2 regions of the Priestia sp. FSL H7-0729 genome follow, and region 1 is predicted to be linked to the other one. Evidence: riboswitches for the same ligand, from Rfam matches in the RefSeq annotation. Region 1 holds a riboswitch; the other holds the start of a gene.
The links. Region 1 has a riboswitch for ZMP and ZTP ahead of MHH93_RS07860 (GNAT family N-acetyltransferase). Riboswitches for the same ligand answer to the same signal wherever they lie in the genome.
Positions count from the first base shown of each region.

Region 2: it holds a riboswitch for ZMP and ZTP, as region 1 does, so the genes downstream of both, MHH93_RS26560 (TIGR01440 family protein) here and MHH93_RS07860 (GNAT family N-acetyltransferase) in region 1, are expected to answer to the same signal.

Region 1 is NZ_JBBOTQ010000002.1:302,354-306,566, reverse strand. Features, by position in the region: gene MHH93_RS07875 (SDR family NAD(P)-dependent oxidoreductase) at 1-208, opposite strand, end outside; gene MHH93_RS07870 (class I SAM-dependent methyltransferase) at 257-976, opposite strand; gene MHH93_RS07865 (VOC family protein) at 1,196-1,579, opposite strand; gene MHH93_RS07860 (GNAT family N-acetyltransferase) at 1,750-2,223, opposite strand; ZMP/ZTP riboswitch at 2,350-2,431, opposite strand; gene MHH93_RS07855 (GNAT family N-acetyltransferase) at 2,463-2,978, opposite strand; gene MHH93_RS07850 (YfiT family bacillithiol transferase) at 3,013-3,537, opposite strand; gene MHH93_RS07845 (GNAT family N-acetyltransferase) at 3,586-4,125, opposite strand; gene MHH93_RS07840 (hypothetical protein) at 4,125-4,213, opposite strand, start outside.
Region 2 is NZ_JBBOTQ010000021.1:23-4,235, forward strand. Features, by position in the region: partial or broken gene MHH93_RS26545 (Sua5 family C-terminal domain-containing protein) at 1-184, shown strand, start outside; gene MHH93_RS26550 (manganese efflux pump MntP) at 388-948, shown strand; gene MHH93_RS26555 (low molecular weight protein arginine phosphatase) at 1,007-1,579, shown strand; ZMP/ZTP riboswitch at 1,676-1,757, shown strand; gene MHH93_RS26560 (TIGR01440 family protein) at 1,899-2,492, shown strand; gene glyA (serine hydroxymethyltransferase) at 2,723-3,973, shown strand.

The sequences.
Region 1 (4,213 bases):
GATCATCAATCCCGGTCAGATCGGCTAGATCGTACTGAACATGATGGTAACGCCCACTCCATTCCTCGCCTGATTCCAACAGATCCGAACACCCGCGTGAAATACCGTAAACGTAATCCCCCTTAGCCAATAATAACTCCGCAAGTTGTAAACCGATCCCCTTGGATGTACCTGTAATGATAAAGTGTCTTCCTGTTCTTGTTTCCATTCCGATACCACGGCTCCTCTATTTTCAATGCATATTATTCCCCTACTCTTATGAGTTTTTCTTTCTCCACAACGTGGCCCAGAGAAAAGGTACACCAAAATACGGTTCATGCTGTTCCATCGCCTTCATCGCACGGAACTGGGCACACGCGAAGCCATCTTCCATCATGTAGCGAAGTTTCTCCTCCGTGAATGCTAGACCACCGCGCATCGACTTCTCTTGATACACTTGCCAATCATTCATAACGATCTCCGGCCCACCAATATCGCCAAAACCGGGAGCAAAACAAGTCATTCCAAAATATCCTCCAGGTCGGAGCGCATTGTGGATCATTTCTATGTAGGGAATGCGCTGATGAGGTAACAGATGGTGCAGACAACCCGAGTCGTAAACAAGTTCATATTCTTGCTCTGGAGCAAGTTCAAACACGGAGCGACATTCAAAGTTCACATCCAGCTGCTCTTCTGCTGCCCTCTCCTTAGCCCAGGCAATCGCTGTCTCGGAAAGATCATAAGCATCCACCTGATATCCTTCGCGCGCTAAATACAACGAATTTCTGCCCGGACCACAACCCAATTCCAGTGCTTTACCACCTGTCAGCATACCTGCGTTCACATGCGCTACCAGATTCTCATCAGGTTTGTTTGGAAAAAAGGGGATGGGTCTGTTCCGATCCTCATAGAATGGCTCCCAGAATTGCTTGGCAGATCTGAAGTCCGCATCGAGCATATCATACAGATCCTGTACACTTTTAATCGTCTTTTCCACTACCACATTCCTCCTCAAATTATCCATTCAAACCTTCTTATCCAACTGTTCATTTCTCGTAATTTCTATTAAATTCGCACACTCTATTATAACATTTTTACCCATTAATTCTCTATTTTTCTTGCGTTTTTTCACTACAAAATATAAGCTTTTTCCCAACAAAAAAACGACCGACAAGGATGTCGATCGTTTGCAATCATAGCGGTTTTGAGTTGTAATTTACTTCGCCCGTTCCAAGACTGCAAAGTAATTTCCTTCGTTATCAGCAAAGTTGAAGACACGCCCCGTTGGCATCTCGACAATCTCTCCAACCGTTACATGTTTGCCAGACAAGTCGGCATATAACTGATCCAGATTTTCAGTGAAGAACATTAACGAAGGTGTGCCGAGATTTACACCCGCCGACATCCGTTCGACGAACTCTTTGTCATGAAGAATAATACTCGTTTGCGAATCTGGGGTAGGCGCAATCTCAATCCATCTCATGCCCTCATCAAGGTTTACTTCATCCACAATGTGGAATCCTGCAACTTCGGTCCAAAAAGCCAGGGATTCATCTTGATTATTGACATACAACATAATCTGGCCAACTTTGCTAAACATGGATCAATCACTCCTCTGATCATCTAATCTCTCAACGTCCTGCTTATCATTCCTCAAATTCCAATAGAGTATAACATGCAAGACGGATTTTTATCATATTTCTTTAGAGTGAAGTGGATATCACTATGAGCATCAATGATAAGTCATCAGATGAGTTTCTTGAAGTTCCCTTATAAGGTTTTAACAAGGGAAAGTCTATGAAACCCCGAGGTATAATAATTCATATCAACACCTTCTTTTTGAAAATTCATTCGTTCATAAAATACGAGCGCTGCTTCATTTTCTTCATGATCAAGCGTGTACAGCATGACATCACTACAACCGAATTCAGCTATTTTTATACATATTTTTGTAATTAGTGAACGTGCTACTCCCTGCCGAAGATGTGATTTACATGTAACAACGCCAACGATCTCATACCGGTTAACGGTAGGCTGAAAGATATAACCAGCATGACCTATGACAACATCTGCTTCGTCGACCATGACATAATAAGCATGGATACGTTCATCCGTCATTTTTAAAAATGAATCCCAGCGCGCAGGGTACTGATTGCGTATAAAAGAAGGGAATTGAAAATGATGATCTGTCATCATCTTCAGCACTACTGGTTGATCAATATCTTGAAAAAACCGAATAGTCATCTTTTTATCACCTCCCCTTCGTGTGCTTGTTAACATCTTTTAAGTTACCAGCTTCATCATATTTCATTGCCGCCACCAGTCCTTTCGTTGCCTCAATAAAAATAAAGTGTTTGATCAAAAGATCAAACACTTTGCCCAGGCGTACGGCATTTAATATATGTGCTTCCTCGTGGTTCACTCCACGTTTACGCCAGTCACACACAACAGATATTTAACAACTAGTAACACATGACTTACACTTATTGCGTGCCTTTTAACTTCTTCGTCAGATAAAGTACAACATCGTCGTCCATAATCGTTTCTTCACCCGGCTGAATGTAATGATCATGTTTGTGTACACCGTGACCGTCCGGTATGTATCCGCGATGGGCATACAGAATCTGCGCTTTGCCATAATCGGAAAACACGCCTACACCAATACCTGCTACATCCGTTCGTTTCAAAATAACTTCCTCTGCCCTGTCCATCAATTGCGAACCAATACCTTGGCGCTGGAACTTCATCAGCACATTGAAATCATTAATTTCGGGAATGCCTTGTTCCCTGAAAGACGGGTAATATGATGTCCATAGAACATTGACGTAACCAGCAAACTCTCCATTCAACTCGGCTACCAAGGTCACACGTTCGCCATTCTGCTGTTCAACTAAGTAATGGAGATACTGCTCTTCGAACCTCCCCCAACCCTGCTCCTGGAACGCCTTGGATATGATGACAGGATCGCTCTCATTTAATAGTCTGATATGTACACTCACTGATGAATCCTCCTTGAAAAGGTTTTTCTCCTAACTATATTCCCAATCGATCCCGAAGCGATGTGATATGAGCAACATGGTGTTTGCCATGCCAAGCATACATGCCCAGATTATAATCCAACCTTGTCGTTTCTTCCGATGAGGGATGATAGAATTGTTTGGCATAATCTGCATCTGTCAACGCGTTTAACAGAAACACCCAACGACGATGGAGCGCATCGAGAATCTGAAGCGAAAATTCAACATCGAGGTCTCTTGAATCACTCAGTTCGGCCCAACGCTCTTCATAATAAGGTCGAATCGTTGGTGTATCCTCTGTCAGTGCCAGCTTGAAACGAATCATACTGTTCATATGGCTGTCTGCCATGTGATGAATGACCTGTTTGAGCATCCAGCCACCTTCTCGATACGGCAGACTTAATTGCTCTTCACTCAGTCCCTTTACTGCTTCTCGCGCGCGTTCAGGTAGCTCAGCAATGTCCTGAATCCACTTCTCCCGCTGTGCCAAAGTAACTTCACCCGTGTGTACAAATGGTCCTATCGGAAATCTTTCATCCATCCATTATTCCTCCTTGTGTATATGATTCAAAATATCGCTTAACCTTATCTAAGGAGCATATTCCATGAGCCAGCAGTCTCTCATCTGTCCTTCGTGCTGCTCATGTTTCTCCAACAGCTTAATCCTGTGGAAACCACACTTCTCATAACAAGATATCGCTCGCAAGTTCCAGGCTTGAGGGTCCATGACCACTTTACAGGCTTGTTGTTCATCAATCAGATAAGACAGCATGGATTGCACCAGCAATGTCCCAATACCTTTATTCCAGTAGCCTACCTCACCAATAAACTGATCCGTTCCATAGATGATCTCATCCGTGTCTCCATAACCATACTCCGTTCGTTCTTCTTCCTCAAGCTTATAGAACTGAATGTATCCAATCGGATTCCCCCCATACTCTACGATACAACGGGTAGCATCATCATCCTGATTGTAAAAATGCTCTCTAACCAGATGAAGATCATGCGGCCGATCACGGCCTTCATAGTATTGAAGAACTTCCGGATCAGTCAGCCACTCCACCAGATGGTGTTCATCTTTTTCATCTAATAAACGTACCGTAATCTCATTCCATTCATAGATTATCATCACTCTGCATACTCCTTAATGATTTCAAGAGGATTTCCCGAGACCCAACTCAGGTCCTTGCCCAACACACTTTCCTCATGAACATAAT
Region 2 (4,213 bases), on a different contig from region 1:
CAGCGAGCTGGAGGAAGCAGCGCGCAGGCTATACGCCGCGCTGCGCAGTTGCGATGAGCAAGGCGCCACATATATTGTGGCTGAAGCCTGCTCACGCGAAGGGCTGGGAGCAGCCGTCATGAATCGGCTGCTCAAGGCCGCGGGGAACCAACTCATACAAGTTGGCCACCAGCAGCCCTCCTAACCTCTCCTGATCATACAGTCAGGAGAGCTACGCACTCTTTTCCAAAACAATTCATGAACCATCATATCCACGTGCACGCCAATCTAGCTTCATGCAGCATGGATATCGAGTAGATTCGTCGCCGTTTACCTTTCATCGGTCATGTTTAGGTCCTTGTCCGCATATCGTGTACAAGAACCTTTACGTGACTTGGGGGTATGGGGATGTGGGATGTGTCTGCCCATGTAGGGCAGTTGGTAACCATTTTGATCATGGCTGTTGCGCTGGGCCTCGATGCGTTCTCGCTCGGGATCGGAATAGGCATGAAGGGCATTCGGCTGAGGGATGTATTGCGAATCAGTACAGTAACGGCGCTATTTCATATCATCATGCCGCTCATCGGCATGTATATGGGAAAATACGTCAGTTCCCTGCTCGGTGACATTACGACGTATGCGGCAGGTGGATTGCTTGTTCTGCTGGGTGGTCATATGATTCTGAATGCATTCCGTGAAGGGGATACCAAGCTGGTGGACCACCGTTCCCTGCTCGGCGTTGTTTTGTTCTCCCTCAGCGTAAGTGTAGATTCATTCTCCGTTGGCGTTTCCTTAGGGATGTTTAGCAGTGATCTGATCTTGACCGTACTTGCCTTTGGTGTTTGTGGCGGGGTCATGTCGGTGATGGGTCTGCTATTAGGCCGTCGGGTGAGCCAGAATCTCGGGGATTATGGCGAAGCTATTGGTGGCGCAATCTTGCTTGCGTTTGGACTTTTGTTTATATTTTAAAATAAAACGTGAGACATCATATCATTCGCATCATATGTAAAATGGGGAGGCTAACACAATGAAACATATTTTATTCGTATGTACAGGAAATACGTGCCGCAGCCCCATGGCAGAGGGGCTTTTGCGAAAACTGGCATCGGAGCGCGGCATTCAGGTAGAGGTTCGTTCCGCAGGTGTGGCAGCTACGTCGGGTATGCCGATCTCCCGTCACGCGGAAGCGGTTTTGAGAGATCATAACGTTGAAGGTCCACCTCATTCCACACAGCTTAGCGCCAACCTGGTCGGTTGGGCCGATCTGGTTCTTACATTAACGCGGAGTCATAAGCAGCATGTCATGCAGGTATTTCCCGACTCCATCCACAAAACCTATACATTAAAAGAGTATGTGGAGGACGACGAGCAGGTATTAAGAGATGTTCAGGAGTTGGACAGCCTGTTTGCAACGCTGGAGATGAAACGCGCCCTTGGGCAAGAGATCCTGGCATCGGAGCGGGAGCGAGCCATTGAAATCAGACAACGAATTCCAAGTTTCGACATCTCCGATCCGTTTGGGGGAAGTCGTGATGATTACAATATAGCTGCAGCTGAGATTCGGACGGCATTGGACCGGCTTTTGGATAAGCTGGGTTAAATCTGATCCCGCGAGGCAGTTTATAGAAATAGGACACGTGATGTAAATTAACCGTTGATTTTAGACGCGGGTTGTTTTATGATGAAGGGGAAAACAGGGATCCGGTGTAACTGGCGACGAAGTGGGCATAACCACGATGGAGCACCGGAACAAACGGCCGGTCGCCTGGGCAAAAGAGCAATTCTGCGTTACCCGCAGACTGCTCTTTTTTTCGTCTTTCATCTGATTATTCGCTATAATAGTACCTGAGATGCCGTGCAAGAATACGAAGGACAGCCAAGAAACAGCGGGCATGATTTTATCAGGAGGCGATGATAGGATGACAATAGAGTTAGATTCAGAACAACCCGGATTACAGGAACAGACCGCATCCATTCTGCATGAACTGGCGCTTGCCGGACAGCTTGGGCCAGGACAGATCGTTGTGATCGGTACAAGCACAAGTGAAGTCGCAGGCGCGCGGATTGGTACGAATGGTGCCATTGAAGTGGCGCAACAGCTTCTTGCGGGTATACGCGAGGTGCAGGAGGAATTCGGTTTTGATACGGTATTCCAATGTTGTGAACATCTGAACCGTGCACTGGTCATGGAACGTTCTGTGCTGACTCGTCTTGGATTGACCGAGGTTGGTGCAGTACCCGTGCCCAAGGCCGGAGGTTCAATGGCATCCGCAGCATATCGTTCGCTAACCGATCCATGCCTGGCTGAACATGTGCAGGCCCATGCGGGACTGGACATTGGGGAGACCATGATTGGCATGCATCTCCGGCATGTAGCCGTACCTTTTCGTACAGCGCTCCGCTATGTTGGAGATGCGCGTGTGACCACAGCGTTGACTCGTCCGAAGTTAATTGGCGGCGAACGCGCGGTGTATCGTATGGAAGAACAACCAGATTCAACATTTTGTGACTGATATCTTCAACCAATATAAAGCTAAATTAGACTTTACACGAAAACGGAGAGTGCAACACCAATCTGAAGAAGCGAAGCGTTCGCCTTTATCCCCGGATTTTCCCCTTATTATAAGGGAGTCCAGAGAAATCCGGGGATAACAGCGATCAGAAGATGGTGATGCAATCGAAGTCAGGAATGTAACCACTGTAGTTTCGCTTTATAACTTCACTTATAACTGGGAGGAATTTAATCATGGAACAATTGCGCAAGAATGACCCGGCAGTACTGGAAGCGATGAATCTTGAACTGAAACGTCAACAGAACAACATCGAACTGATTGCATCCGAGAACATCGTAAGTGAAGCAGTAATCGAAGCATTGGGATCTGTACTGACCAACAAGTATGCTGAAGGATATCCAGGGAAACGTTACTATGGCGGTTGTGAGCATGTGGACATCGTTGAAGACATCGCGCGTGATCGTGCCAAAGAATTGTTCGGAGCAGAACACGTGAATGTTCAACCTCACTCCGGTGCACAAGCGAACATGGCAGTTTATCTTGCAGCGTTGAAACCTGGTGATACGGTACTCGGTATGAACCTTGCCCATGGTGGACACCTCACACACGGTAGCCCGGTTAACGCTTCCGGTTTGCTGTACAACTTTGTAGCATACGGCGTACAGGAAGATACATTCCTGATTGATTATGATGAAGTGCGCAAAGCGGCTTTTAAACACCGTCCTCGTCTGATCGTTGCAGGTGCAAGTGCATATCCGCGTACCATTGATTTTGAAAAGCTGGCTTCCATCGCTAATGATGTAGGTGCTTTGTTCATGGTGGATATGGCTCACATCGCAGGATTGGTTGCTGCTGGTCTGCATCCAAACCCGGTTCCACATGCGCATTTCGTAACGACAACAACACACAAAACACTTCGTGGACCTCGTGGTGGTATGATCCTGTGCCGTAAAGCATGGGCAGCAGCGATTGATAAAGCGGTATTCCCAGGTTCCCAAGGTGGCCCTCTGATGCACGTGATTGCTTCCAAAGCAGTAGCATTCGGAGAAGCTTTGCAACCAGAGTTCAAAACATATGCACAGAACGTCGTGAAAAACGCACAGGTTCTGGCTGAAACATTGATCGCTGAAGGATTGAACATCGTATCTGGTGGTACAGATAACCACTTGATGCTGATCGATACACGCAGCGTGAACATCACAGGTAAGGAAGCTGAGCATGTGCTCGATTCCATCGGTATTACCGTGAACAAAAATGCAATTCCATTCGATCCGACAAGCCCGTTTGTAACGAGCGGTATTCGAATTGGTACACCTGCGGCAACATCCCGTGGCATGAACGAAGAAGCGATGGTAGCGATCGGTAAGATCATTGCCAAAACGTTGAAAAATCCAAAAGATACAACGAAGCTGGATGAAGCTCGTGCAGAAGTGACTGCACTGACAGACCAATTCCCGCTCTATACAGATCTTAAATACTAGTATTACTAAATATTACTAAATATTACTAAAAAACATTGCTCGTGCTGTTTGTATTTGAGGGTCTCTAAAATGAAATACAAAATAACGAAGCAGACAGAATGAGGCCGTAGAAGCGAAGCGTTCGCATTTATTCCCGAATTTACACCTTTATAAGGTGATTCATAAAATTCGGGGATAACGGCGATCGAAGGAGCATTCTGGTGGCGGAGTGCCATTGTAATTATCATTTTCCTTATCTCA